Regions from separate parts of the Kitasatospora sp. NPDC085879 genome, predicted to be linked through region 1. Evidence: riboswitches for the same ligand, from Rfam matches in the RefSeq annotation. Region 1 holds a riboswitch; the other holds the start of a gene.
The links. A riboswitch is a leader RNA that binds a small molecule or an ion and turns the genes downstream of it on or off. The one in region 1 is predicted to bind glycine.

Region 1 (14,420 bases):
GAAGACGGCGGAGGCGAGGTAGATGTCGATCTCGTGGCTGTGCCGCAGGGCGAGGTAGGCCATGGCGACCGCGCCGAGGATGCCGCCGGCGACGAGCGGCAGACGCGGGCCGCGGCGGGCGATCATCAGGGCGCCGAGCGGGGCGGCGACCATCGAGCCGAGGGCGGACGGCAGCAGCATCACGCCGGCGTGCAGCACGGTGGCGGTGAAGCCGTAGTGGGCGAGCTTCTCCGGGGTCTGCGCGAAGTTGCTGATGACCATGAAGGAGCCGTACATCCCGAAGCCCATGAGCAGGCCGGAGATGTTGGTGAAGGCGACGGCCGGGCGGGACATCATCTTCATGTCGACCAGCGGGTGCGTGACCTTGACCTCGATGAGGATCCAGACCAGGGCGATCACCGCGGCGACGGCGAACAGGCCGAGCGTGCGGTTGGAGGTCCAGCCCCAGTGGTTGCCCTGGCTGACGGCGATCAGCAGGGCGGAGAGCCAGCCGGCCAGGGTGAGCGCGCCGAGCGGGTCGGCGCCGCCCTCCTTGTCGACGACCGGGTCCGTGGGCACCCGCAGGGCGACCAGGGCGACCGCGATGATGCCGAAGACCAGGCCCATCCAGAAGATCGACTTGTAGCTCCAGTGCTCCAGCAGCAGGCCGGTGGCGACCAGGCCGAGGCCGCTGCCGACGCCCATGGAGGCGCTGATGGCGGCGACGCCGCCGGTGACCTTGGCCTTGGGCAGCTCGTCACGGACGATGCTGATCGCGAGCGGGAGCACGCCACCGCCGGCGCCCTGCAGCACGCGGGCGACGACCAGCCAGGTGAAGGAGTGGGTGCCGACCGCGAGGGCGGAGCCCGCGACCAGGCCGGCGAGCGAGACCAGCAGCATCGGCTTGCGGCCGCGGAGGTCGCCGAACCGGCCGAGCAGCGGGGTGAGCACGGCCGCGGAGAGCAGGTTGGCGGTCATCAGCCAGGTGATGCTGGAGCCGGAGACGTTCAGCTCCTTGGCCAGCGACGGCAGGATCGGCACGACCGCGGTCTGCACCACGCTGAACGCCAGCATGGCCAGCACGAGCGCGGGGAGCACCCGCGCACTGCTCGGCTTCTCGTCCGTGGCGGCGGGCTGTGGGGCCTCACTCACGGTGGGTTTCCTCCCGTTGGGGCTGCCGGAAGCCGAAATCACTGCTTCAGGCAAGCGATAGTGAATGAACTGAAGTAACGATGCAGGTCGATACTTCACTCTGTCAAATATCGATCGGTGAAGCTTCGGCAAAGCGCAGGTCCCGGCCCGCCGCAGCGGACCGGGACCTGTCGTCGTCAGGAGCCGGAGTCGGGAGCCGGAAGGGTCAGACCGGGTGCAGCGGCTCCGGCCGGGGCGGCTGCGCGGCGGCCCGGGCCGCCACCTGGACGTGCGCCGGCGCCGACGCGTGCGGTGCCGGCCCGCCCGCCGCGGGGGCGCGGCCCGCCGGACCGGCCGCCCGCTCGGCCGGCGGCGGGCTGAAGGGCTGCGGACCGTACGGCTGGTGCGCGGTCTCGTCGTGCACCTCGACCTGCTCGCGCTGCAGCTCCTCGCGGACGAGCTCCTCCTCCGTGTACCGCTCGACCACCAGGCGCACCCGCTCGATCGGGGCCAGGTACTTGCGCACCACCGCCCGCTCCTCGCGCAGGGTCACCTCCTCGACCGCATCGGCGATCTCCTGGTCGCTCAGCGCGGCCCGCTCGGCGTCGCTCACCGGCACCCGCTCCACCCGGGCCCGTTCGCGCACCACCGGCACCCGGCGCTCCACCGCCTCCGAGGTCACGTACTTGCGCAGCCGGACGGTGCCCAGCACGTGCCACTCGGTGCTGATGTCCAGCCGCTCCTCGCGGCAGACGATCTCGACCGGCCGGTGCGCCCCGGCCTCGCCGCCGGCGTGCCGCTCGGCCCGGTCGGGGCGCTGCGCCGCGGCCGGCGTCGCCGGGCGGACGTTGGCGCCGGCCGGTACCGCCTGGAGCTGCATGGTGATCTCCTGGTCGTTCTCCCGGCCGCCGTGGCTCTCGGGCCGGGCGTGCTCCCGGCGTGCCCCGCCGTGCTGCCCGTCGGCGTGGTCGGTGCGGCCCTGGTCGGTGCGGCCGTGGCCGTTCGCCGCGGACCGGGCGTCCGCCGGGGCCTGACCGTTCGACGCGGCCCCGCCGGGTGCGGTCTGCGCGACCGTGCCGAAGTCGGTGTCCCTGGGGCGCTCGGCCGGTGCCGGGGCGGCCTCCGCGCCGGGCCGGCCGGCGCCGGCGGTGTCCAGCCCGTAGTAGCGGTACAGCTGCAACTCCTGGGCGGGCGACAGGTGCTGGCCCACGCCGAAGTCGGGGGACTCCTTCACCAGCGACTTGTCGTACGGGACCTTCAGCTCCTCGCCCGAGAACTCGCTGGTGGTCAGCGGGACGAAGGCGTCCCGGCCGAAGATCCCGGTGCGGACCGCGGCCCACTCGGGCTCACCGGTCGCGTCGTCGAGATACACCTCGTCGACCGTGCCGATCTTTTCACCGTTCCGGTCGACCGCCTTGTGCCCGATCAGGTCTCGCGGATCGATATCGGTCTGCACGCTGTCCTCCAGTGCTACTGCTCCTGTGGTACGCGGACGTCGGGACGGCTGGAGGAGCTGGCCAGACGCCATCTACACAGAACGCCACGAACCGGACAGCGGCGAGCCGAACGGGGCCGTCCGGGCCGGTGATCGGCCGTCCGGGGGAGGGCCGGACCGGTGGGACGCCGGTCACAGCGCCCGCCATTCCAGGCAGTCCCGCTGGTACCCTGGGCGGCGACCGCCGAGCCCGCGCGGGAGAGTCCCGGACCCCGTTGAGCAGGGGGAAAGGGGCGCCGAAGGAGCAACCCCTCCCCGGAATCTCTCAGGCACCCGTACCGCACGGGCCAGGTCACTCTGGAAAGCAGGGCAGGATCGTCGGCACAGGAGCCGGCGGCACCACCCTCACCGACGGTGCAAGCCGACGAGATGCCTTCGGGCGTCATGGCGGCGAAGCTCTCAGGTACCGATGACAGAGGGGGAGGCCTGACGGGTTCGTGCGTCTTTGGCTCCCCACGGCGGCCGACCGGCGTGCGTACCCCCGCCGGTCCGTGACCAGGAGGCCTCGACCCCCATGAACGCCCAGCCGAACCTCACCGAGCTCGAGCAGGCCAGTCCCTTCGAGACCCGCCACATCGGCCCCGACGCCGCCGCCCAGGAGAAGATGCTCGCCCACGTGGGCTACGCGTCCCTGGACGAGCTGTCCGAGGCGGCCGTCCCCGAGGCCATCCGCAGCCTGACCGCACTGGACCTGCCGGCCGGCCGCAGCGAGGCCCAGGTCCTCGCCGAGCTGCGCGAGCTGGCCGACCGCAACCGGGTCGCCACCTCGATGATCGGCCTCGGCTACTACGGCACCTTCACCCCGCCGGTGATCCTGCGCAACGTGCTGGAGAACCCGGCCTGGTACACCGCCTACACGCCGTACCAGCCGGAGATCTCGCAGGGCCGCCTCGAGGCGCTGCTGAACTTCCAGACCCTGGTCTCCGACCTCACCGGCCTGGCCACCTCCGGCTCCTCGCTGCTCGACGAGGGCACCGCGGCCGCCGAGGCCATGGCCCTGGCCCGCCGCGTCACCAAGGTGAAGGGCGGCGTCTTCCTGATCGACTCCGACACCCTGCCGCAGACCGTCGCCGTCATCGAGACCCGCGCCGTGCCGACCGGCGTCGAGGTGGTCGTCGCCGACCTGTCCGAGGGCATCCCGGCCGAGATCGCCGAGCGCGGCGTCTTCGGCGTCCTCCTCCAGTACCCGGGTGCCGCCGGCGTCGTCCGCGACCTCACCCCGGTCATCGAGCAGGCCCACGGCCTCGGCGCGGTCGTCGCCGTCGCCGCCGACCTGCTCGCCCTCACCCTGCTCAAGTCCCCGGGCTCGATGGGCGCCGACATCGCCTGCGGCACCTCGCAGCGCTTCGGTGTCCCGATGGGCTTCGGCGGCCCGCACGCCGGCTACCTCGCCGTCCGCGCCGAGTACGCCCGCAACCTGCCCGGCCGCCTGGTCGGCGTCTCCGTCGACTCCGACGGCAACCGCGCCTACCGCCTCGCCCTGCAGACCCGCGAGCAGCACATCCGCCGCGAGAAGGCCACCAGCAACATCTGCACTGCCCAGGTGCTGCTCGCCGTGATGGCCTCGATGTACGCCGTCTACCACGGCCCCGACGGCCTCGCGGACATCGCCCGCCGCACCCACCGCTACGCCGCCGCGCTCGCCGCGGGCCTGCGCGCCGGCGGGGTCGAGCTGGTGCACGGCGAGTTCTTCGACACCGTCACCGCCCGCGTCCCGCAGCGCGCCGACGAGGTCGTCACCGCCGCGCTCGCCGCGAACATCAACATCCACAAGGTCGACGCCGACACCGTCTCGATCTCCTGCGACGAGACCACCACCCGCGAGCACGTCACCGCGCTGTGGGCCGCCTTCGGCATCGCCGGCGGCGAGCTCGACGAGACCGCGGACGCGCTGCCCGCCGCCCTGCTGCGCGAGGACGAGTACCTCACCCACCCGGTCTTCCACAGCCACCGCTCCGAGACCGCCATGCTGCGCTACCTGCGCCGCCTGTCGGACCGGGACTACGCGCTGGACCGCGGCATGATCCCGCTGGGCTCCTGCACCATGAAGCTCAACGCCACCACCGAGATGGAGCCGGTCACCTGGCCCGAGTTCGGCCAGCTGCACCCCTTCGCCCCGGCCGACCAGGTGCAGGGCTTCCTCAGCCTGATCCACGGCCTGGAGCAGCAGCTCGTCGAGGTCACCGGCTACGACGCGGTCTCCATCCAGCCGAACGCCGGCTCCCAGGGCGAGCTGGCCGGCCTGCTGGCCGTCCGCGCCTACCACCACGCCAACGGCGACACCCAGCGCGACGTCTGCCTCATCCCGTCCTCCGCGCACGGCACCAACGCCGCCTCCGCGGTCATGGCCGGCATGCGGGTCGTCGTGGTGAAGACCCTCACCGACGGCGACGTGGACGTCGACGACCTCAAGGCCAAGATCGAGCAGCACCGCGACCAGCTGTCCGTGCTGATGGTCACCTACCCGTCCACCCACGGCGTGTTCGAGACCGAGATCACCACCATCTGCGAGATGGTGCACGACGCCGGCGGCCAGGTCTACGTCGACGGCGCCAACCTCAACGCCCTGGTCGGCCTCGCCAAGCCGGGCAAGTTCGGCGCGGACGTCTCGCACCTGAACCTGCACAAGACCTTCTGCATCCCGCACGGCGGCGGCGGCCCGGGCGTCGGCCCGGTCGCGGTCCGCGCGCACCTCGCGCCGTACCTGCCGAACCACCCGCTGCAGGAGGAGGCCGGCCCGGCCACCGGCGTCGGCCCGATCTCGGCCGCACCCTGGGGCTCGGCGGCGATCCTGCCGATCTCCTGGTCGTACGTCCGCCTGATGGGCGGCGAGGGCCTCAAGCGCGCCACCCAGGTGGCAGTGCTGAACGCCAACTACATCGCCAAGCGGCTCGCCCCGCACTTCCCCGTGCTCTACACCGGCCCCGGCGGCCTGGTCGCGCACGAGTGCATCATCGACCTGCGCCCGCTCACCAAGGAGACCGGCGTCACCGTCGACGACGTCGCCAAGCGTCTGATCGACTACGGCTTCCACGCCCCGACGATGTCGTTCCCGGTGGCCGGCACGCTGATGATCGAGCCCACCGAGTCCGAGGACCTGTACGAGATCGACCGCTTCTGCGAAGCGATGATCGAGATCCGCGCGGAGATCGAGAAGGTCGGCTCCGGCGAGTGGCCCGCCGAGGACAACCCGCTGCGCAACGCCCCGCACACGGCCGCCAACCTGGCCGCCGACTGGCAGCACGCGTACACCCGCGAGGAGGCCGTCTTCCCGGCCGGCGTGAACCCCGCGGACAAGTACTGGCCGCCGGTGAGCCGGATCGACGGCGCCTACGGCGACCGCAACCTGGTCTGCTCCTGCCCGCCGCTGGACGAGTACGGCGTCTGAGCCCTCAGGGCATGACGGCGAGGGCCCCGGAGGAGATCTCCTCCGGGGCCCTCGCGGCGTTCCGGGCCGGCGCCCCTGCCGGCGATCCCGGCGGGCGTTCCGGGTCGGTGGTCAGGCCGCCACGGCGAGCGGTCGCCGCGGGGCGATCACCCGGCCGTCGGGCAGCAGTTCACCGGTGTCCTCGAACAGGAGGACGCCGTTGCAGAGCAGGCTCCAGCCCTGCTCGGGGTGGCGGGCCACCGGTACGGCCGCTTCGCGGTCGGCCGACTCCGCCGAAGGACATTCAGGACGGTGCTGGCACATAGCTCGTACCCTCGCTTCGCTCGCGATCCTGCCCCGCCGCCGGCGCCCCCGTGGTGCGCCGCCCTGCCGGCGGATCATCCTCGCCGGCCCAGGTGTGAACCGGCGCTTCGGTGGGTAGGACAAGCCCCCACAGCCGCTGGTTCCCAGTGTCGGCATCCCGGGCCGCTCCCGCAGCAGTTTCGTGACATGCGCCACAACCCGTTGCAGGAGATCACCCGTTCAGGCGGCCGACCGGCGCCGGAACGACCGAACGGGCCACCGGGTGTCTGACCCTGATAGGTCAGACCCGATGGCCCGTCCGGGTGATTCGGGGGTGTCAGCTCTGGCTGAGCAGCATCGTCGCGCCGCCGAGCGGCGGGCGCTCCAGCGCCGCCAGCAACTCGCCCGCCCGGTAGATCCGGTGGGCCGTCACCCCGAGCGGCGCGGGGGAGAGCGGAATCAGCAGGTCGTCCCGGCCGTCCGGTGCCGAACCGTTCAACCACAGGGCCGTCGCGTAGTGGCCCGGCATCGACAGCAGCCGCGGCAGCCGGATCGTGCGCGAGCCCTGCGCGAGCTGCCACGCCTGGCGCAGCGCCTGCACCGTGGAGTCGAGATAGGGGCCGGCCGCGAAGTGCGCGAAGGTGTGCCCGGCGGGCGTCTCCGCCACCTCCGCGGCCGCGACGACACCGCCGCTGCCCTGCTTGATCAGGAACCGCCAGCCGGTGCGCCGCGCGGTGCCCAGCGCGGACCCCTCCAGCACGTACACGGCCAGCGGGTGCGCGGGCAGCAGCGGACCGGCGGTATGGCGCAGCGCTGCGGCCGCTGGCTTGCTGAGCGCGCCCTCGTCGTCGAGGGCGGCCAGCACGGCCCGCAGGGCACTGGGCGGCGGCTGAGGGGTCTGCAGAGTCATGGCGGGTCGCCTCTCTGTGCGAGATCGGCGTGCGAGTGCGGCATACCGGCGTGGCGGGACCTGGCCGTGTCCGGTTGGGCATGATCGCGGTGCGGGCACGGAACCACGCGAGCACGAGGTCGTCGTGCGGCGGGAAACCGGCCGGGAGCGCAGTGCGAATTCTACTCGAACAGGTGCGCAGGGTGACCTTCTTATCACGTTCGGTGTGGTGCGGCAAGTCCGGTATTCACTGACGGGCCGTCAGTTCCGGGCCTCGCCACCGCGTTCGAGACCCCGGGCTATCGATCTTCCGGATGGGCATGATGCATGCACGGTCGACCTAGGGGAGGAGGACGCTCATGGGCGAGAAGGTCGCGGCCACTCGCGCTGAACTGTCCGACCGGCAGCTGTACCGGCGCAAGCTCCAGTCCTGTCTGGACGTGTTCGAGCGGATGCTGCGCGAGGGACGTTTCGACCGCCCCAGAGCGATGATGGGCCTGGAGATCGAGCTCAACCTGGCCGACGAGCAGGGCATGCCGGTCATGCGCAACGCGCAGGTGCTGGAGTCGATCGCCTCGGCCGACTTCCAGACCGAGCTGGGCCGCTTCAACATCGAGGTCAACGTCGCCCCGCGGCGGCTCGGCGGCCACGTCCTGGAGGAGCTCCGCGAGGAGGTCGACACCTGTCTGCGCTACGCCGACCGGCAGGCCGAGGAGGCCGGCGCCCGGATCGTCATGGTCGGCATCCTGCCGACCCTCGACCTGGACCACACCGGCCTGGACAGCATGTCCCACAACAACCGGTACAGCCTGCTCAGCGACCAGATCCTGGCCGCCCGCGGCGAGGACATCGCGCTCGACATCGAGGGCGTCGAGCACCTCGCCGTCGAGTCGGTCTCGATGGTCGCCGAGGCCGCCGCCACCTCGCTCCAGCTCCACCTGCAGGTCACCCCGGAGAAGTTCGCGCCGGTGTGGAACGCCGCCCAGGCGATCTCCGCCAGTCAGGTCGCGCTAGGCGCCAACTCGCCGTTCCTGTTCGGCCGCGAACTGTGGCGCGAGACCCGGCCGGTGCTCTTCCAACAGGCCTGTGACACCCGTTCGGCGGAGCTCAAGGCGCAGGGCGTGCGCCCCATCACCTGGTTCGGGGAGCGCTGGGTGGACTCCGCGCTGGATCTCTTCGCCGAGAACCTGCGCTACTTCCCGGCCCTGCTGCCGATCTGCGACGACGAGGACCCGGTCAAGGTGCTCGCCTCCGGCGGCGTCCCCAAACTCGCCGAGATGCGGCTCCACAACGGCACCATCTACCGCTGGAACCGCCCGGTGTACGACGTCGCCGACGGCATCGCCCACCTCCGGGTGGAGAACCGCTGCCTGCCCGCCGGCCCCACCGTCACCGACGTGCTCGCCAACGCCGCCTACTACTACGGCCTCGTCCGCGTGCTCGCAGAGCAGTCCCGCCCGGTCTGGACGAGGCTGCCGTTCGAACGCGCCGACGAGAACTTCCAGACCGCGGCCCGGCACGGCATCGACGCCGTCCTGCACTGGCCCCGGCACGGACGGGCCGGCCGCGGCGGCACCGCCCCCGTCCCGGTGACCGAGCTCGTCCTCAACGAACTGCTCCCGCTCGCCCACCAGGGCCTCGACGAGTGGGGCGTCGAACCCGCCGACCGCGACCGCTACCTCGGCGTCATCGAGCAGCGCTGCCTGCGCCGCACCAACGGCGCCTCCTGGCAGGCCGCCACCGTGCACCGGCTGCGCGAGCACTTCGGCATGGACCGCACCGCCGCCATCGCCGCGATGACCAGGAGGTACGTGGAGTACATGCGCACCGGGGAACCGGTGCACACCTGGCCGGTCGGCTGACCGGCCGCGCCCCGCCGCAGGCAGCGCCCCGCCACGGGCCGAGCTTGCGGCGGGGCGCTCTCATCCGCGTGTGCGAGGATGATCGGCCCGGAGGCCGTCCGTGCCCCCGGGCCCGCGCGCCGGCCGGCCGCGGGCAGCGAGCCGCCGCGCGGGAGACCAGGTGACCAGCGTTTCGACCGAGCCCGAGACCGGCACCCCGGCCCGCCGTCTGCTCGGCGTCGAGCTGCTCATCGTGCTCGGGCTCTCCCTCGGGGCCAGCGGCGTCGCCGCCCTGATCAGCTTCGCCGACTCGGTGACCCAGCCCATCGCCCTCGGCCGGCAGGTCGCCACCCTCAACAGTTCCCGCGCACCGGGCCGGCCCTGGATCGACCTCGCCTGGCAGGTCTACTACATCGCCCGCGGGCTGATGCCGGTCGTCCTGGTCGGCTACCTGCTGGTCCGGGAGTCCACCTCGCTGCGGGTGCTCGGCTTCGACCTGCGGGACAAGGCGCGGGACCTCGGGCGCGGCACACTGCTCGCCGCCGCGATCGGCGGCACCGGCCTCGGCCTCTACCTCGCCGCCCAGGCCGCCGGCTTCAACCTCACCGTCGCCCCCTCCGGCCTGCCGGACGTCTGGTGGCGGATCCCCGTCCTGATCGGCTCGGCCTGGCAGAACGCGATCCTCGAGGAAGTGATCGTGGTCGGCTACCTGCTGCGGCGGCTCGGACAGCTCGGCTGGTCCTGGCCGGCGATGGTGGTCACCAGCTCGCTCCTGCGCGGCTCGTACCACCTGTACCAGGGGGTCGGCGGACTGGTCGGCAACATGGTCATGGGCATCGTCTTCTGCCTGCTGTACCGCCGCTGGGGCCGGGTGATGCCCCTGGTGGTCGCGCACGCCCTGATCGACACCGTCGCCTTCGTCGGCTACGCCCTCCTCGCGGGCCACGTCAGCTGGCTGCCGACGGCCTGACCGCCCCTGCGCCCTTGGCGTCCGCCCTACCTGGGCGGGCGGTGCAGGAGGCGGTCGACGTGCCGGCGGCGGAGGCCCTCGTGAGGGTCGACGGGGACGAGGAGGCGGTCCCGGCGGAGGCGGGAGTTGCGGACGAGGCGCGGCGGGATCACGTCGTCGATCCAGGCGAACGGGCGGCCCGCCGCGTACCGGAGGATCGGTGCCCACTTGAAGCCGGAGAACAGCTCGAAGAGGCGGACACGCGGGTCGCCGGGCTGCCGGACGTAGCGGTTGACCCCCACCACCGGAAGCTCCGGCAGCCCGAGCAGCGGCGCGAGGTGCTCGTTGGCCGACTCCTGCCAGGTCGTGGCCCAGCAGAGCCGGTACACCTCGGCGAGTTCCCGCAGCCAGGCGCCGTGCACGGGCGAGAGCAGCACCTCGTACCCGAGCAGCTCGTGCCGCCGGAAGTCCTCGTCCGGGTGCGGGTCGGCGGGGTTGAGCACGCCGTCGACGTCGATGAAGAGCAGTGGTGCGTCCGGCATGCGCGGCCCCCCGGGTCTGTGCCGGGTAAGGACGCGGCGCGGGGCCGGGCGGTTGCTCAGCCGCCGACCGGCTCGGGGACGGAAGCCGCGGTGGTGGTGGCGGGCAGCGGGCGGGTGAGCCGGCGGACCTCGGGGACGACCAGGACGGCGGCGGCCAGGGCCAGGGTGCCGGCGGCGCAGGTCCACAGGGCGCCGTCCAGGCCCAGCGCGTCGGCGGCCGGGCCGGCCATCGCGGTGCCGAGCGGGGTGAGGGCGATCGAGCCGAGGTGGTCGTAGGCGCAGACCCGGGAGAACATCTCGGACGGTATCTCCTGCTGCAGCGCGACCATCCAGTTGACGCCGAACACGGTGACCCCGGCGCCGGAGACGAACATCGCCGCGACCAGGACGGGCAGTGCGGCGCCGACCGCCAGGGCGAGACCGGGCAGTGCGAACAGGAAGACACCCCAGTTGCCGGTGAGCAGGATGCGCCGCGGCTGCCAGCGGGTCATCAGCACACCGGCCGCGAGCATGCCGATGCCGAAGGCGGCCATCGCCAGGCCCCAGGCACGGGCACCGCCGAAGCGCTGGGCGGCGACCACCGGGCCGTACACCGTCTCCACCGCGCTGATGCAGGCGACCACCACGGAGAACTGCAGCACCACCGCCCAGAGCCACCTCCGGGAGGCGAACTCACGCCAGCCGAGCCGGAGTTCGTGCACGAGGCCGCCCGTCTGGACGGTGTCCCGGGGTGCCGCGTCGAGGCGGAGGAAGACCCGCAGGCCGCCGGCGACGGCGAAGCCGACCGCGTCCAGCAGCAGCACCCAGCCGGGCCCGACCGCGGCGGTCAGCGCTCCGCCGACTGCCGCGCCGCCGATCTGCGAGCCGTTCATCGCCATCCGGTAGACCGAGAACGCCTTGCCGGCGTGTTCGGCGGCCACGCTCTCCATGATCATGCCCTCGGAGGCGGGCGCGTAGAACGCCTGCCCGGCGCCGCCGGCGGCGGACAGCAGCACCAGCGACCAGAGCGGCGGCGCGCCGGCCAGCACCAGTGCCGCCAGTGCCGCCTGGGAGAGCGCGTTGAACAGGTTGGCCGCGACCATCACGTGGTGCCGCGGCAGGCGGTCCGCGAGCGCGCCGCCGACCAGCAGGAAGAGCACCAGCGGCACCAGACGTGCCGCCGTGACCCAGCCGACCTCGGTGGTGGAGCCGCCCGCCTCCAGGACGGCGAAGGCGGTGGCGATCGGGGCGGCCGCGTTGCCGAGCCCGCTCACCACGGTGGCGGCGGTCTGGATACGGAAGTTCCGCCCGGCCCAGGCGAAGGGGCGCGGTGCGGCGGCGGTGGTGGTGGGGGAGGCGGGGGAGCTCACCCGGAGACTATCGGCGTTCCGCCGCGCGGTGTCCATCCGGTTTCCGGTGCCCCTCGTCCGGACTCCGGTTGGTGCCGTCCGGACTCGGGCGGACCGGGCGGGCCGGGTGCGGTCGGGCGGTCAGCCCAGGTGGCCCCAGAGGAAGCTGAGCGTGCGCTGCCAGGCGATCCCCGCCTGCAGCGGGTCGTAGGTGCCGGCGAGGTTCTCGTCGTTCATGAAGGCGTGCCCGGCAGGGTAGAAGTGGATCTCCGGCCGCCGGTCGGTGGCCTCGCCGATGAGCATCGCGGCCTCGTCCACCGCCTTCTGGCGGATCGAGGGGTCCTCCTCGCCGTAGTGGCCGAGGACGTGCGCGGTCAGTCCGCGGTAGTCGTAGTCCGGGATCTTCGGCAGGCCGTAGAAGGGCACCACCGCGGCGACCCGGTCGCCCTCCTGCGCGGCCAGCACCAGCGCGAGCCCGCCGCCCATGCAGAACCCGACGACGCCGACCGCGTCCCCGACCACGTGCGGTTGGCCGAGCAGGAAGTCCACGGCGCCGCGCAGGTCGCGGGCGGCCCGGTCGGCGGGCAGTTCGCGCAGCATCCGGGCGGCCTCCTCGCGGTCGTGGGTGGTGGCGCCGCCGAACAGGTCCGGTGCGAGGGTGACGAAGCCCTCGGCGGCGAAGCGGTCCACCGTCGACACCATGTGCGAGGTCAGCCCCCACCACTCCTGGACGACCACCAACCCGGGCCCGGTGCCCTGCGGTGGCAGCGCCAGGTAGCCGTGTGCCGTCCCCCCGTTGCTGGGGAAGGTGACGTTCTGCGGGGAACTGCCCATGGCCTCTCCGTGGGGTGGGCCGCGTGCGCGCGGCGGGCGGTGGGCACGGGTGGGCCCGCCGGACGGTACGGGAGCGGTGCTGCGGGAGGGATGCGGGGACGATGCTATGCGCGGCGGCCGCGCGGCACCCGGCACCCGCACCGCGCCGATCGGGTGAGCGGGCCGCCCGTGCGCCCGTCAGCCCATCTCCTCCAGTGCCCGCCCCTTGGTCTCCCGGATGCAGAAGACCACGAACGGGATGGAGAGCAGTGCGAAACCCGCGTAGATGGCGTACGTCGCCGACAGGTTCCAGTCCGCCAGGTCCGGAAAGCTGACGGTGATCGCCCAGTTGGCGATCCACTGCGCGGACGCCGCCACCGACAGCGCGAGCGCCCGGATCCGGTTGGGGAACATCTCGCCGAGCAGCACCCAGACCACCACGCCCCAGGAGAAGGCGAAGCAGAAGACGAAGACGTGTGCGGCGACCAGGGCGACCGTGGCGTAGGTCTGGTCGAGCGTCGCGTTGTCGCCGGTGCCCTCCCGGTAGGAGAACGCCCACGCGGCGGTGCCCAGGGCGACGGCCATGCCGACCGAGCCCGCGAGCGCCAGCGGTTTGCGGCCGATCCGGTCGACCAGGGACATCGCGAGCACCGTGCCGATCACGTTGACGATCGAGGTGGAGAGGCTGATCAGCAGGGAGTCGGACTCGTTGATGCCGACCGACTGCCAGAGGAAGGAGGAGTAGTAGAAGATCACGTTGATGCCGACGAACTGCTGGAAGACCGAGGCGCCGATGCCGATCCAGACGATCGGCAGCAGCCCGAGCCGCCCGCCCAGCAGGTCCTTCGCCCGCGGCTTGTGCGCGGACTGCAGCACCGCCCGGATCTCGGCGATCCGCGCGTCCAGATCTACCTCCGGCCCCTCCACCTCGGCGAGCACCTCGCGGGCCTGGTCCTCGCGCCGGTCGGCGATCAGAAAGCGCGGCGACTCCGGGATCGCCAGCGCCATCAGCCCGTACACCAGCGCGGGGATCGCCTCCACCCCGAGCATCCACTGCCAGGCCTGGATGCCGCCGAGGTGGTTGGTGGACTCGCCGCCCGCCGCCTGGTTGAGCGCGTAGTTGGCCAGCTGGGAGACGGTGATGCCGAGTACGATCGCCAACTGCTGGAAGGAGGCCAGCCGGCCGCGGTACGCGGTGGGTGCGACCTCGGCGATGTAGGTCGGCGCGATCACCGAGGCGATGCCGATCGCGATGCCGCCGACGACCCGCCAGAAGCCGAGCACGCCGATGCTCGGCGGGAACATCGAGCCGACGCCGCTGGTCGCGAACAGCACCGCGGCCAGCAGCATGGTCCGCACCCGGCCCAGGTGGTCGGCGAGCCGGCCGGCGATCACCGCACCGAGCGCCGAGCCGAGCAGGGCGATCGCGACCACGAACGCGGTGGTGCCGTTGCCGACCTCGAAGTGCCGCTGAATGCCCGTCACCGCACCGTTGATCACCGCACTGTCGTAGCCGAACAGGAAGCCGCCCATCGCCGCCGCTGCCGAGATGAAGACGACGTGGCCGAGATGGTCCTCGGGGTGCGGCGCGGAGGTGGACACGGCGAGCGGCTCCTCGACGGTCAGCGGCCCTCCTGCTCGGCCGAATGGACAGGGCGCATCCCACAGTCCATCAGGCCCGGGCCCCCGCCGCCCGCCGGGCCGGGCCGACCGGGCGACGGCGATCACCCGGCCGACGGCGATCACCAGGACTCGGGCCGGCCGGGCGTGCCGCGGCGTCAGC
Region 2 (14,420 bases), on a different contig from region 1:
TCGGCGAAGTCCAGCTGGCGCGGGTAGGCGGACCAGCCGGCGATGATCAGCTTGGGCTGGTGCTCCTTGGCGAGGCGCTCGACCTCGGCCATGTCGACCTGGCCGGTCTTCTCGTCCACGTGGTACGCGGCCACGTTGTAGAGCTTGCCGGAGAAGTTGATCTTCATGCCGTGGGTGAGGTGGCCGCCGTGCGCCAGGCTCAGGCCCAGGATGGTGTCACCCGGCTGGATCAGCGCGAACATCGCCGCGGCGTTCGCCTGCGCGCCGGAGTGCGGCTGCACGTTGGCGTGCTCGGCCCCGAACAGCGCCTTCACCCGGTCGATGGCGATCTGCTCGGCGACGTCGACGTGCTCGCAGCCGCCGTAGTAGCGCTTGCCGGGGTAGCCCTCGGCGTACTTGTTGGTCAGGACCGAACCCTGGGCCTCCATGACCGCCACCGGGGCGAAGTTCTCGGAGGCGATCATTTCGAGGGTGGTCTGCTGGCGGTGCAGCTCGGCGTCGACCGCGGCCGCGATCTCCGGGTCGAGCGCGTGCAGGGACTGGTTCAGAACCGTCATGAGGTGGGGTCTCCCCGTCGAGCGAAGGGCTGGGGCGGGGCGGCCGCAGCGCTGCGGCCGCCCCGAGGAGCGGGCGGTCAGCCGCCGATGAACGCGGTGTACGCCTCGGCGTCGAGCAGCTCGTCGGTGGCCTCGACGCGGACCTTGAACAGCCAGCCATCCTCGAACGGGGAGCTGTTCACCAGCGCGTTGTCGTCGAGGACGGCCTGGTTGACCTCCACGACCTCGCCGGTGACGGGCGAGAACAGGTCGCTGACCGACTTGGTGGACTCGAGCTCGCCACAGGTCTCACCGGCGGTGACGGTGTCACCGACCTCCGGGAGCTGGACGTAGACGATGTCACCGAGGGCGTCGGCCGCGTGCGCGGTGATGCCGACCGTCGACACCCCGTCCTCGGCGGCGGTCAGCCACTCGTGCTCCTTGGTGTAGTGCAGGTGCGTGGGGTTGCTCATGGCGTCATTCTCCAGGATCGCAAGAGAGAGGGGCGCGGCCGTCCGCTGAGCGGACCGCTGGGAAAAGGGCGTGAGAAGAGGATTCTGGGGCGTTCAGCGGGCGCGCTTGTAGAACGGCAGCGCCACGACCTCGACCGGCTCGGCCTTGCCGCGCACGTCGACCGCGACGGCGGTGCCCGGCTCGGCGTGCGCCGCGTCCAGGTAGGCGATGGCGATCGGCTTCCCGAGGGTGGGGGAGGGCGCGCCCGAGGTGATCCGGCCGATCGGGTTGCCCCCGGCGTCGACCACCGCGTACTCGGCGCGCGGCACCCGCTTGCCCTCGGACACCAGGCCGACCAGCTTGCGCGGCGGCGCGGACTCGGCCTCGGCGGCCGCCTGCTCCAGCGCCTTGCGGCCCACGAAGGCGCCCTCGTTGGTGGTCTTGTCGAAGCGGACCACCCGGCCGAGGCCGGCGTCGAACGGGGTCAGGTCGGTGGACAGCTCGTGGCCGTACAGCGGCATGCCCGCCTCCAGGCGCAGCGTGTCGCGGCAGGACAGGCCGCAGGGCACCAGGCCCTTGTCCGCGCCGGCCTCGGTCAGTGCCTGCCACAGGTGCTCGGCGTCGGCCGGGGCGCAGAAGACCTCGAAGCCGTCCTCGCCGGTGTAGCCGGTGCGGGCCAGCCAGACCTGCCGGCCGGCGACGGTGGCGGGCAGCAGCGCGTAGTACTTCAGGCCGGGCAGGTCGGCGTCGGTGAGGGAGGCGAGGATGCCGTTGGCCTCCGGGCCCTGGACGGCGATCAGCGCGTAGGCGTCGCGGTCGTCGCGGACGACCGCGTCGAAGCCGGCGGCGCGCTCGGTCAGCGCGTCCAGCACGACCTGGGCGTTGGAGGCGTTGGCGACCACCATGTACTCGTCCTCCGCGGTGCGGTAGACGATCAGGTCGTCGAGGATGCCGCCGTCCTCGCGGCAGATCATCGTGTAGCGGGCGCGCAGCACGCCCAGCGCCGAGATGAAGCCGACCAGCGCGTGGTCCAGCATCTCGCCGGCCTGCGGGCCGGAGACGGTGAGCTCGCCCATGTGCGAGAGGTCGAACAGGCCCGCCTTCGTGCGGACGGCGAGGTGCTCCTCGCGCTCGCTGCCGTAGCGCAGCGGCATGTCCCAGCCGGCGAAGTCGGTCATGGTGGCACCGAGCGAGCGGTGCAGCGCGTCGAGCGCGGTGAGGCGGAGGGACATGACGGCAGGACTCCTTGGCTGCAGGCAGACGCATGGGCGACCCTCCCGCCCGGAAGAGGGCAGGGTGGGCTGGTGGAGTCTCCCCGTCTGTCGTCAACAACCTGAGAGCTTCACCGCCACCCCAAGGATGGCGGCTTGCACCGTGGGTGGGCGCACGGCGCGGCCGTGTCCACTTTCCAGATGTGCCTCGCCCGTGCGGTATGGGTGCCTGAGAGATTCCGGGGAGGACTTGCTCCTTCGGCGCCGGCCTCGCCCCTGGGGGCGTTCCGGACTCTCCCGCGCGGGTTCGAGCGGCCAGTATGAACTTGTCGGAGGGTCGAGCGCGCTCATCATGGCATGCCGCCGGGCCTGATGGGAGAGGGGGCGGCCCGCTAGGCTCTGTACAGGGGACGAGCGAAGGGGCGGTACATGGGGTATCCGGCGGGCGAGGCACAGGCGTGGGCCGCACCCGGCACGCCGCCGGAGGGCGGCAACTGGCCGGCCAACGAACTGGAGCAGGTGCTCACCGCCGCGCTCGGCGACCCCGGCGCCACGCCGCGGGTGATCGAGGTGCTCGCCCGCAGCCAGGTGTGGATCCCGCTGCCGGCCGGCGCCGACCCGCAGGGCACCTCGCTGGACCTGCCGACCATCGAACTCGCCGGCGCACCGTACGTGCCGGTGTTCTCCTCGCAGGAGCAGTTCCTGCAGCACGCCCCCGGCATGGCCTTCGCCGTCGCCCCGGTGTGGGAGTTCGCCCGCGGCCTGCCGCTGGGTATCGGCATCGCCGTCAACCCGGAGGCGCCGGTGGGCATCCCGGTGCCGCCGGAGGGCGTCGGCGAACTGCGCCGCGGCCCGCAGGGCGACCGGGTGCACGGCGAGGCCGTCTCCGAGGGCGCCGCGGTCGCGCTGCGTGAGCCCGAGCCGCACCAGGAGCCGTACGCCTTCCTCGCCGCGGCCACCGCCGAACTCGCCCAACTGCCCGGCGTCCTGACGGCCCGTCGGGCGCTCGCCCGGGTGGAGGCGGACGCCCCGCAGCTGTACGTCGGCGTGCAGCTCGACCCGGCCTGGCCGGCCGATCCGACGCAGGTCAACGAGGCCCTCGGCCGGGCGCTCGGAACCGCGCCGCCACCGTGGGGCGTCCACCTGGTGCTGCTGGACCTGGCCGACGACCCCGTCGTGGAGTGGCTGCTGTCCCGCGTGGCCCCGTTCTACGTCCGGGCGTGACCTCCCGCCGGGGCGGCCCGCCCGCGCGGGCCGGCGGGGGACGCGCAGAGCGGCGCGGCGAGGGGTATCCGGCATGACGCCTGTCGGCCGCGCGCAATAGGGTGCTGCCCGGCAGTGGGCACGAGCGGCGGAAGACGGAACAAGACGGGGCACGGCGACGTGAGCGAGCGGAGCGAGGCGGGCGCATGAGCGCGGCAGCGGCAGGCGGTGGGCCCGGCCCGTGGGGCCAGGCCCCCGTGGCACGGCCGGTCGGTGACCCGGGCGCCATCGAGCGCGCCCTCGGCGCGGTCGCCCCGGAGCGCTACGACGCCTACGAGGACCTGCTGCGGGCGCTCGCCCAGGGGCAGGTCTGGATGCTGCTCTGGCACGGCACCCCCGGCAGCCCGGACGCCCAGTACGGGAACATGGACATCGGCGGGCACGGCTACGCCCCCGCCGTCACCTCCGCCGAGCAGCTCGCCGCCAGCGGCTGGGCCCGCGCCCACGAGGTCGTCTCCGGCGCCGAGATCGCCGCCGCGCTGTTCCGCACCCGCTGGGGCCTGTGGCTGAATCCGCACGCACCGGGCGGCGGCGTCGGCATCCCGTGGGCGGACCTGAGACGCATCGCGGTGGGTCTGGACCGGCTGCCGGCCGGGCCGCTGCGGATCTCCGAGCCCCGGCTGAACGCGCCGCAGTTCTACGGCCTGCTGGAGCAGCAGGCGGCGCAGATCCGCCCGCTGCGCTCGCTCCGCCAGGCGTGGGTGCAGCCCGCGCTGGGCGAGGCGTACCTGGCGGTCGGCCTGGACCTGTACGACACCTCGCCGCCGTCGGTGGAGGCCGCCCGCGCCCTGGTGCAGCGGGCCGCCCAGCTGGCCCCGGAGGGGCTGGCGGTGTCGACGGTCGCGCTGGCCGACGAGTTCGACCCGGTGGCGATGTGGATGCGGGCGAACGCCCGCCCGTTCTTCGACCGCGACACCCAGTACGGGCGTCCGCAGGGTACGGCCCCCTACCCGGCTTTTGGTTACTCTCCGCAGTCGGCGCCGGGGCAGCAGCCCTGGCCCCAGCAGCCCTGGCCCGGCTACCCCGGCCGTTGATCAACTCCTTTTTTCCTCCTTTTTGCACAATCGGGTGGCGGTGATCCGCCAGTGGCGGGTCATGCCCAGGTGATGGCGGTTTCCCGCCGTTGGCGGGCTTCCGTCAGTACCCGTCTTGACAGGCTTGTTTCAGCCGTGTGAAGAGCCGTATTCGGGGCCGCGCAGGCCTGCATGCCGGCAGATCACAGTTAGGCATCCTTCGGTTGCCCCCTCTGGCGGAACGTCGCTCCGATGACAGAGAGTGCTGCCCAACGCAGTGCGCGAGCCGACCCCCACAAAGGTGATCGCGTCCTGGTCCGCCGAACCGCGCGATGTGCATGCCGCGCACCCCGGCACCACGTAGGACCCGCAGTACCCCCGCAAATGCCGCGAACCGTCGCCCCGGCCCCGTGCCGGACGGCAGGCTCCGGTACCTCGAAACGAACTCTGCACCGCCGCACCGGCGTACGGAACCACCGCACCGCTCTGCACCGCACCTGTCGCGAATTCCGGACCGTCCGGGGTCCGGGCCCTGATCGGGCCCGGGTCGCCCCGCCGGACCGGGCCGTGGGCCGGCCACCGTCGGCGAGGGGAACGAACTGACTCATGACCACACCCACCGAGACCACCGGCTCCGCCCGGCCGGAGGCAGTAACTGCCGCACCGGCCAAGCGCATTCAGGGCCGCTCGCCGGGCCGGATCGCCTGGGACCGGCTCAAGCGCGACAAGGTCGCCCTCGCGGGCGGCACCGTGGTGCTGCTGCTGATCCTCGCCGCGATCTTCGCGCCGGTGCTGACGGCACTGTTCGGCCACCCGGTCGACGAGCCCCACCCGGACCAGATCAACCCGGACCTCGGCCTCCCCAGGGGCGCGTACGGCGGCATGAGCGGTGACTTCCTGCTCGGCGTCGACCCGACCTTCGGCCGCGACGTCTTCAGCCGGATCCTCTACGGCGCCCAGATCTCGCTCACCGTGGCCTTCCTGGCCGCCGCCGTCTCCGTGGTGATCGGCGTGGTGCTCGGCGCCGCGGCCGGCTACTTCGGCGGCTGGGTCGACGCGGCGATCAGCCGGGTGATGGACGTCCTGCTGGCCTTCCCGCAGCTGCTGTTCTCCATCGCGCTCGTCTCGGTGATGCCGAACTCGCTGCTGGGCCTCGGCGGCACCGCCCTGCGCATGGGCATCCTGGTGCTGGTCATCGGCTTCTTCGGCTGGCCGTACATCGGCCGCATCGTCCGCGGCCAGGCCCTGTCGCTGCGCGAGCGGGAGTTCGTGGACGCCGCCCGCAGCCTCGGCGCCGGCAGCATCCACATCCTCTTCCGTGAGCTGCTGCCGAACCTGGTCGCGCCGATCCTCGTCTACACGACGCTGATCATCCCCACCAACATCCTCAGCGAGGCGGCGCTCAGCTTCCTGGGCGCGGGCGTGAAGCCGCCGACGCCGTCCTGGGGCCAGATGCTCTCCGAGGCGACCCGGATCTACCAGGCCGACCCGACCTACATGGTCGTCCCCGGTCTCGCGATCTTCGTCACGGTGCTCGCGTTCAACCTGTTCGGCGACGGCCTCCGGGACGCGCTCGACCCCAAGGGCAACTAGCCCTCCCTCCCCCCACAGACCAGGCAGGTCCCTCTCAGCCTGCCCACCCCCGGCGGACCGTTCGTGCCCGCACATCACCAGGAGGACTCCGTACCCATGAAGCGCAACAGGACACTTGCCGCAGCCTCCCTCGTGGCTGCGCTCGCCCTGACCACCGCGGCCTGCGGCGGCACCAAGGGCGGTGGCACGAGCGACAGCGCGGGCAAGACCTCGGCCAGTGGCTTCAACGCCGCCGTTGACAAGGTGCTGAACCCCTCCGACAAGAAGGGCGGCACGCTCAACCTCTGGACGAGCACCGACGTCGACTCCCTCGACCCGGGCCGCGCCTACTACGCCTCGGTGTGGAACTTCGAGCGCTACTACGCCCGCACCCTCCTGGCCTTCGACGGCAAGCCGGGCAAGGACGGCCTCAAGCTCGTTCCGGACCTCGCGGCGAACCAGCCGGCCGTGTCCTCCGACGGCAAGACCTACACCTTCCACCTGAAGCAGGGTCTGAAGTTCGAGGACGGCTCGCCGATCACCTCGAAGGACATCAAGTACGGCATCGAGCGCATCTTCGCGCAGGACGTCGTCTCCGGTGGCCCGACCTACCTGATCCAGTCCCTGGACCAGGGCCAGGACTACAAGGGTCCCTACACCGACACCGACCCCAACAAGCTGGGTCTGAAGTCGGTCGAGACCCCCACCGACACCACCATCGTCTTCAAGCTGGCGAAGGCGGACTCGTCCTTCCCGTTCCTGCTCGCCATGGGCTCGGCCTCGCCCGTCCCGCAGAAGCTGGACACCGGCGCGAAGTACGGTGACAAGCCGGTCTCCTCCGGCCCCTACAAGTTCGCCAAGGTCGAGCCGGGCAAGGGCTACGAGCTCGTCCGCAACGAGAACTGGGACCCGGCCACCGACCCGTTCCGCAAGGCGCTGCCGGACAGCGTCAAGCTGACCGTCACCTCCAACGCCGACGACATGGACGCCCGCCTGCTGGCCGGCTCCGTCGACATCGACTTCGGCCAGACCGGTCTCTCCCAGGCCGCCCAGGTCAAGGTCCTGCAGGACGAGAAGCTGAAGGCCAACACGGACGACCCGTACAACGGCTTCATCCGCTTCATCGCGCTGAACCAGAAGGTCGCGCCCTTCGACAACATCCACTGCCGCAAGGCGGTGCTGTTCGCGGCCGACACCACCGCGCTGCAGACCGCCCGCGGCGGTTCGGTCGCCGGCTCCACCTACGGCAACATGCTGCCCCCGAACATCCTCGGCTCGGACGACTACGACCCGTTCGGTCTGACCAAGGGGAAGCCGGACCTGGAGAAGGCCAAGGCCGAGCTCAAGGAGTGCGGCAAGGCGGACGGCTTCACCACCACGATCGCCGTCCGTGGCAACAAGGCCAAGGAGGTCAACTCGGCCGTCGCGCTGCAGACCGCCCTCAAGGCCATCAACGTGACCGTCAACGTCGACCAGTACGACGGCAAGCTGCTCGCCTCCGTCGCCGGTGCGCCGGACGTCGTCCACCAGAAGGGCTACGGCCTGATCGTGGCCGGCTGGGGCGCCGACTACCCGAACGGCGCGGGCTACATGCAGCCCCTGATGGACAGCCGCTTCATCACCAAGAACGGCAACAGCAACTACCCGGAGACCTCGGACCCGGCGATCGACAAGCTCTTCGACGAGGCCGCCGCCCAGACGGACCCGGCCAAGGCCGCCGACCTCTACAAGCAGATCAACCACAAGGTCGTCGACACCGCGGTGTGGCTGCCGATCGTGGCTGACAAGGCCCTCAACTACCGCAACCCGCGCCTGACCAACGTCTTCATCAACGACGCGTTCGGTGAGGTCGACTTCCAGGCCCTGGGCGTCTCCGACGGCAAGTGACCTGCCCCGCCCGCACCCGTAGTTCGCACAGCTAGTCCGAAGGGCAGGTGAAGGCTCCGCCCGGGTCGGCCGGCGTCCCCACAGGGACGCGGCCGGCCCGGGGCGGGGCCGACCGCAGTGCTCGTATATCTCATCCGACGGCTCGTCAATGTCGTCGCCATGCTGCTGGTGGTCTCCGCGGTCACCTTCGGCATCTTCTTCATGGTGCCGAAACTGACCGGGACCGACCCCGCGCTGCTCTACGTCGGCAAGATCGCCGACAAGGTGGCCGTCGAGGGTATCCGACACAAGATGGGCCTCGACAAGTCCATCGTCGAGCAGTACTTCCTGTTCCTGAAGGGCCTGTTCGTCGGGCGCGACTACAGCACAGGCGTGGACATCACCCACTGCTCCGCGCCGTGCTTCGGTTACTCCTTCAAGACCGAGCAGGAGGTGTGGCCCGTCCTTCTCGACCGGCTGGGCGTCACCGCCTCGCTCGCCGCGGGCGCGGCCACCCTGTGGCTGGTGTTCGGCACCGCGACCGGTGTCGTCTCCGCCCTGCGCCGCCGCACCCTGCTCGACCGCTTCACCATGACGACCGCCCTGGCCGGCGTCTCGCTGCCGATCTACTTCACCGGCATGCTCGCCAGCGCGATCTTCGTGTACCAGCTCGGCTGGTTCCCGCACGACTACGTGAACCTGGGCGACGACCCGGTCGCGTGGTTCCAGAACCTGGTGCTGCCGTGGGTCACCCTGGCGTTCCTCTACGCCGCGACCTACGCCCGCCTCACCCGCGCCACCCTGCTCGAGGTGCTCGGCGAGGACTACATCCGCACCGCCCGGGCCAAGGGCCTCGGCGAGCGGACGGTCATCGGCAAGCACGCCATGCGCTCCACCCTCACCCCGATCCTCACCGTCTTCGGCATGGACCTGGGAGCCCTGATCGGCGGCGCGGTGCTCACCGAGTCGACCTTCAACTTCCGTGGGCTCGGCTACGAGGCGGTCTCCGCGGTCAGCTCCAGCGACCTTCCGGTGATCATGGGTGTCACGCTCTTCGCCGGCTTCTTCATCATCATCGCCAACCTGATGGTTGACGTGCTGTACGCCGTTGTCGATCCTCGGGTGAGGCTGGCATGAGCAAGACCCTGAACACCACCAAGCCCTCCGCCTACCTCTCGGTGCGCGACCTGCGGGTGCACTTCCCCACCGAGGACGGACTGGTCAAGTCGGTCGACGGCCTGACCTTCGACCTGGAGAAGGGCAAGACCCTCGGCATCGTCGGCGAGTCCGGCTCCGGGAAGTCCGTCACCTCGCTGTCGATCATGGGCCTGCACCGCATGGGCACCAAGCGCGGCGCCCCGCGGATCACCGGCGAGGTCTGGCTGGACGGCGAGGAGCTCGTCGCCGCCGACCCCGAGCGGGTCCGCAAGCTCCGCGGCCAGAAGATGGCGATGATCTTCCAGGACCCGCTGACCGCGATGCACCCGTACTACTCGGTCGGCGCGCAGATCATCGAGGGCTACCGGGCGCACCACCCGGGCGCCAGCAAGAAGCAGGCGCGCACCCGCGCCATCGAGATGCTCGACCGGGTCGGCATCCCGCAGCCGGACAAGCGGGTGGACGCCTACCCGCACGAGTTCTCCGGCGGCATGCGCCAGCGCGCCATGATCGCGATGGCGCTGGTCAACGACCCGTCGCTGCTGATCGCCGACGAGCCCACCACCGCCCTGGACGTCACCGTCCAGGCGCAGATCCTGGACCTCATCCGGGACCTGCAGAAGGAGTTCGGCTCGGCGGTCATCATCATCACGCACGACCTCGGCGTGGTGGCCGAACTCGCCGACGACATCCTGGTGATGTACGGCGGCAAGTCCGTCGAGCGCGGCCCCGCCGCGTCTCTCTTCGAGGCACCCGAGCACCCCTACACCTGGGGTCTGCTCGGCTCGATGCCCCGGCTCGACCGGGAGCTCCAGGACCGGCTGATCCCGGTCAAGGGCACCCCGCCGAGCCTGATCAACGTGCCGTCCGGCTGCGCCTTCCACCCGCGCTGCCCGTACGCCGAGCTGACCGGCGGGCGCTCCTCCTCCGAGGTGCCCGTGCTGGCCGAGGCCGCCCCCCGGCACCTCGCGGCCTGCCACCTGCCGATCGCCGAACGGCAGCGGATCTTCGCCGAAGAGATCGCGCCCCGGCTGTGACCCGGCCGCCAGTACCACACTCAGGAGACAACCGATGACGGACTCGAAGACGGCGGCGATCCCCGCACCCGCGCCCGCCTCCGACCGTCAGCCCCTGCTCAAGGTGACCGGGCTGACCAAGCACTTCCCGATCACCAAGGGGCTGCTGCGCCGCCAGGCCGGCGCCGTGCGCGCCGTGGACGGCCTCGACTTCGAGGTCAGGGCCGGCGAGACCCTCGGCGTGGTCGGCGAGTCCGGCTGCGGCAAGTCCACCATGGGCCGCCTGGTGACCCGCCTGGACGAGCCGACCGGTGGAAAGATCGAGTTCGAGGGCCACGACATCACGCACCTCGGGGTCTCGGCGATGCGCCCGCTGCGCCGGGACATCCAGATGATCTTCCAGGACCCGTACTCGTCGCTGAACCCGCGGCACACCGTCGGCACCATCGTCGGCGCGCCGTTCCGGCTGCAGAAGGTGGCGACCGAGGGCGGCGTCAAGAAGGCCGTCCAGGAGCTGCTGGAGCTCTGCGGTCTGAGCCCGGAGCACTACAACCGCTACCCGCACGAGTTCTCCGGCGGCCAGCGCCAGCGCATCGGCATCGCCCGCGCGCTGGCACTCAAGCCGAAGATGATCGTCGCGGACGAGCCGGTCTCCGCGCTGGACGTGTCGATCCAGGCGCAGGTGGTCAACCTGCTGGACGACCTGCAGAACGAGCTGGGCCTGACCTACCTGATCATCGCGCACGACCTGTCGGTCGTCCGGCACGTGTCGGACCGCGTCGCGGTGATGTACCTCGGCAAGATCGTCGAGATCGCGGACCGGGACTCGCTGTACAGCGCGCCCATGCACCCGTACACCAACGCGCTGATGTCCGCGGTGCCGACGCCGGACCCGCGCCGCAAGGAGCGCCGCGAGCGCATCCTGCTCACCGGTGACGTGCCCTCGCCGCTCAACCCGCCGAGCGGCTGCCGCTTCCGCACCCGCTGCTGGAAGGCGCAGGACGTCTGCGCCACCCAGGAGCCGCCGCTGGTCGCGGCGCGGTCGGGCCACCAGGTGGCCTGCCACTTCCCGGAGAACGACGGGGACCAGCAGATCGGTCTGACGAAGCCGGGCATCCACGCCCAGCGGACCTTCGACCACCGCTGACCCGCACGGTCCACCGCCCGGCCCGGGTGCCTGTCTCAGGCACCCGGGCCGAGCCGTGCCAGGGCTCCGATCACCGCGGCCCAGTGCGCCCGCTGCCGCTCCCGCTCCTCGGCGTCGACGAGCCACTCCTGGTGGAAGCGGAGCACCGCGCCGCGCGGCACGGGGGAGACGGTCAGCTGCAGCACGGTGTCGGCGGCGCGCCCGGGCGGCCGCCAGGTGAGCCGCAGCCGGGATCCCGGGTGGTGGCTGCGCACCTCGCCGGTCGTGCCGTCCGCCGTCGCGTACCCGGTGCCGGGCCCGCCGAGCGGGTGGGCGCCCTCGCCGAGCCAGAGCGCCGTGCCCTCGGGTGAGGTGACGAGCCGCCAGAGTTCCTCGGGCGGGAGCGGCAGGGTGCGCGAGACGCCGATCTGCCAGCCGGTGTCGCGGGTGAGTCCGGTGGGCATCAGGCGCCTCCTGCGTCGGCCTGCCGGGCGCGCAGCGCCCGGACCTTCTGGCGGTTTCCGCAGCGCTCCATCGAGCACCAGCGCCGCCGGCCGGGCCGCGAGGTGTCGACGAAGTGCAACTGGCAGTCGTGGGCCCCGCAGGCCCGGATCCGGTCCGCGTACGGGCCGGTGAACAGTGCGACGGCGTCCCGGGCCACGGCGGAGAGCACCGCGGTGGCGGTGGTGGGCGCGGGGGCGGCGCGCCGCCCGTCCGGGCCGATCCGGGGGACGGGCGGGGGCGCGGCGGCGGCCCGGTTGACGGCCTCGTAGTCCCCGGGCGCGCCCGGGGCGCCGTCCGTCCGGGCCTCGGTGAGTCGCCAGAGTGCGTCGCGCAGCTCCCGTGCGGCGGCCACCTCCGCCGGGCCGACCGCGACCTCGCCGGTGTCCAGCCGGCAGGCGGCGATCCAGTCCGCGAGGTCGGCCGGCCGGTGCAGCACCTCGTAGCGGGCGTAGGCGCCGGGCCCGCCGGTGGGCAGCAGCTCCAGGCAGAGCGCGCCCGGGTCGAAGCGGTAGGCGGTGCCTTCGGGGGAGTGCAGCACGAGTCCGGTTGCGGCGTCGTCCATGTAACCACTATAACCGGTTGTATGACTCTCGACTGGAAGATCGTCGTGGACTGCGCGGACCCGCACCGGCAGACCGCGTTCTGGAGCGAGGCCCTCGGCTACCTCGTCGAGGACAACAGCGTGCTGGTGGAGCGGCTGATCGGCCAGCGGGTGCTGCCCGCCGAGGCCTGGACCGAGGTCGGCGGCCGCAAGGCCTTCCGGACGATGGCCGCCGTCCGCCACCCCGACGACCCGTTCGACCCGGACACCGGCATCGGTCACGGCCGGCGGCTGCTCTTCCAGGCCGTCCCCGAGCCCAAGACCGTCAAGAACCGGCTCCACCTCGACCTGCACGCCGGGCCCGAGCGCCGCGAGGCCGAGGTGGACCGGCTGGTCGCCCTCGGCGCCACCGTGCTCGCCCGGATCGACGAGCCCGGCAGCCGGCACGTCACCCTGGCCGACCCCGAGGGCAACGAGTTCTGCGTCCAGTGAGCGGCGGCGACGCGGCGGACTTCGCCGCCTTCGAACGGCGCGGCTGGGCCGCCCGCAGCACCACCTACGGCGAGGGCTTCGGCGCGATGACCGCGGGGGTGCACCCGGCCCTGCTCGACGCGGTCGGCGCCGCCCCGGGCACCCGGCTGCTGGAGGTCGGCTGCGGCACCGGCCGGCTCGCCGCCCTGGCACTGGAGCGCGGCGCCGAGGTGACCGCCACCGACGCCGTCCCGGAGATGGTCCGGGCCGCCGCCGCGGCGCTGCCCGGCGCCCGGGTCGAACAGGCCGCGCTGCCCGGACTCCCGTACCCGGACGGCCGGTTCGACGCCGTGGTCGGCGCCTTCGTGATCAACCACGTGCCCGACCCGCCGGCCGCCGCGGCCGACCTCCACCGGGTGCTCGCCCCCGGTGGCCGGCTCGCCCTCTCCTGCTGGGACGCGCTCGCCGCCAACCGGGCGCAGGGCCTGGTCTTCGACGCCGTCCGCGCGGTCGGCGGCCCGGCACCGACCGGGCTGCCCGGCGCCCCCTTCACCCGGTACGCCTCCCCGGAGGGCCTCGGCGCGCTGCTCGGCGCGGCCGGCTTCACCGGCGTGCGCGTCGAGCGGGCCCGCTGGCGGCACCGGGTGGAGCCCGCCGCCTGGTGGCGGCACGTCCTCGGCGGCACCGTGCTCACCGCCGCCCTGATCGAGGGCCGCCCGGCCGAGGAGGTGGCGCGGATCCGCGCCGAGTACCTGCGCCTGGCCGCTCCGTACACCGCCGACGGCCTGCCCGTCGCCGCCCTCGTCGCCACCGGCGCCCGCGGCTGACCGACCGCGGGCGGCGCCGGGTCCTTCGTCCGGACCAGTGCCGCCCGGCCTGCTGTTGCGGGTGCCGCGGAGGCTGCGTTCACTGACGGTGTTCGGATCCGATCGACAACGGCGCCTGCCCGGGCGGCCGGGGGAGGTGGGCCTGATGCTCTCCGCACGCAGCCTGTTCCAGGAGATCCACGACAACGACGACTCGTTCCGGCTGTTCTGCAGCATCGCCGCCAAGGGCGAGGACCAGGGCGGCTGGGAGAACGGGCGGATCTCCTCGCTGGTCACCGACCAGGTCCTCGCCCCGAAGATCGCCCGGCACGGCGCGGACGAGGACAAGCACGGGCGGATCTTCAACGCCCTGCTGCACAAGCGCGGACTGACGCCGGTCGACGTCCCCGACGACACCGACTACACGATGATGCTGGAGCGCCAGGGCATCGGCCTCGCCCACACCCGGCTGCGCCGGGACGAGCCGCTCACCGAGCAGGACGTCATCACCTACCTCGCGCACAGCCGGGTCACCGAGCAGCGCGCCGCCGAGCAGATGCAGCTGTTGAAGAAGGTGTTCGGCGACCACCCGGTGGTCGGCCGCGCGGTCCGGATGATCTCCAGCGACGAGGACAACCACCTCGCCTTCTGCCACGAGGAGCTGCTCCGCCTCGCCGCCCAGGGCCACGGCCGGGCGATCCTGGACACCCTGCAGGAGAGCGCCCGCGCCGAGATCCGCACCTACCGCGACGTCAGCCTCGCCGTGATGGCGCACATGGGCGCGATCCTGCGCTGGCCGCGCGCCAAGTCGGCGGCGCTCGCGGCCGGCATCCACGCCGTCTACCTCTACGAACGGGCCGTCGGCTGGCGGCGGATGACCACGC

Region 2: it holds a riboswitch for glycine, as region 1 does, so the genes downstream of both, gcvT (glycine cleavage system aminomethyltransferase GcvT) here and gcvP (aminomethyl-transferring glycine dehydrogenase) in region 1, are expected to answer to the same signal.

Annotation. Positions count from the first base shown of each region.
Region 1 covers NZ_JBFBJZ010000048.1:12,313-26,732, forward strand. Annotated here, with positions in the region: gene AB0P35_RS29520 (MFS transporter) at 1-1,131, opposite strand, end outside; gene AB0P35_RS29525 (PRC and DUF2382 domain-containing protein) at 1,337-2,566, opposite strand; glycine riboswitch at 2,791-2,896, shown strand; gene gcvP (aminomethyl-transferring glycine dehydrogenase) at 3,120-5,993, shown strand; gene AB0P35_RS29535 (DUF5999 family protein) at 6,105-6,296, opposite strand; gene AB0P35_RS29540 (hypothetical protein) at 6,613-7,185, opposite strand; gene AB0P35_RS29545 (glutamate-cysteine ligase family protein) at 7,524-9,026, shown strand; gene AB0P35_RS29550 (CPBP family intramembrane glutamic endopeptidase) at 9,187-9,975, shown strand; gene AB0P35_RS29555 (HAD domain-containing protein) at 10,002-10,496, opposite strand; gene AB0P35_RS29560 (MFS transporter) at 10,553-11,845, opposite strand; gene AB0P35_RS29565 (alpha/beta fold hydrolase) at 11,966-12,658, opposite strand; gene AB0P35_RS29570 (sugar porter family MFS transporter) at 12,836-14,239, opposite strand; gene AB0P35_RS29575 (FMN-binding negative transcriptional regulator) at 14,416-14,420, opposite strand, start outside.
Region 2 covers NZ_JBFBJZ010000006.1:43,223-57,642, reverse strand. Annotated here, with positions in the region: gene glyA (serine hydroxymethyltransferase) at 1-557, opposite strand, end outside; gene gcvH (glycine cleavage system protein GcvH) at 635-1,009, opposite strand; gene gcvT (glycine cleavage system aminomethyltransferase GcvT) at 1,103-2,221, opposite strand; glycine riboswitch at 2,408-2,510, opposite strand; gene AB0P35_RS06820 (enhanced serine sensitivity protein SseB) at 2,630-3,424, shown strand; gene AB0P35_RS06815 (enhanced serine sensitivity protein SseB C-terminal domain-containing protein) at 3,610-4,497, shown strand; gene AB0P35_RS06810 (ABC transporter permease) at 5,083-6,069, shown strand; gene AB0P35_RS06805 (ABC transporter substrate-binding protein) at 6,166-7,935, shown strand; gene AB0P35_RS06800 (ABC transporter permease) at 8,053-9,051, shown strand; gene AB0P35_RS06795 (ABC transporter ATP-binding protein) at 9,048-10,109, shown strand; gene AB0P35_RS06790 (dipeptide ABC transporter ATP-binding protein) at 10,144-11,235, shown strand; gene AB0P35_RS06785 (SRPBCC domain-containing protein) at 11,271-11,678, opposite strand; gene AB0P35_RS06780 (CGNR zinc finger domain-containing protein) at 11,678-12,280, opposite strand; gene AB0P35_RS06775 (VOC family protein) at 12,302-12,751, shown strand; gene AB0P35_RS06770 (class I SAM-dependent methyltransferase) at 12,748-13,557, shown strand; gene AB0P35_RS06765 (ferritin-like domain-containing protein) at 13,703-14,420, shown strand, end outside.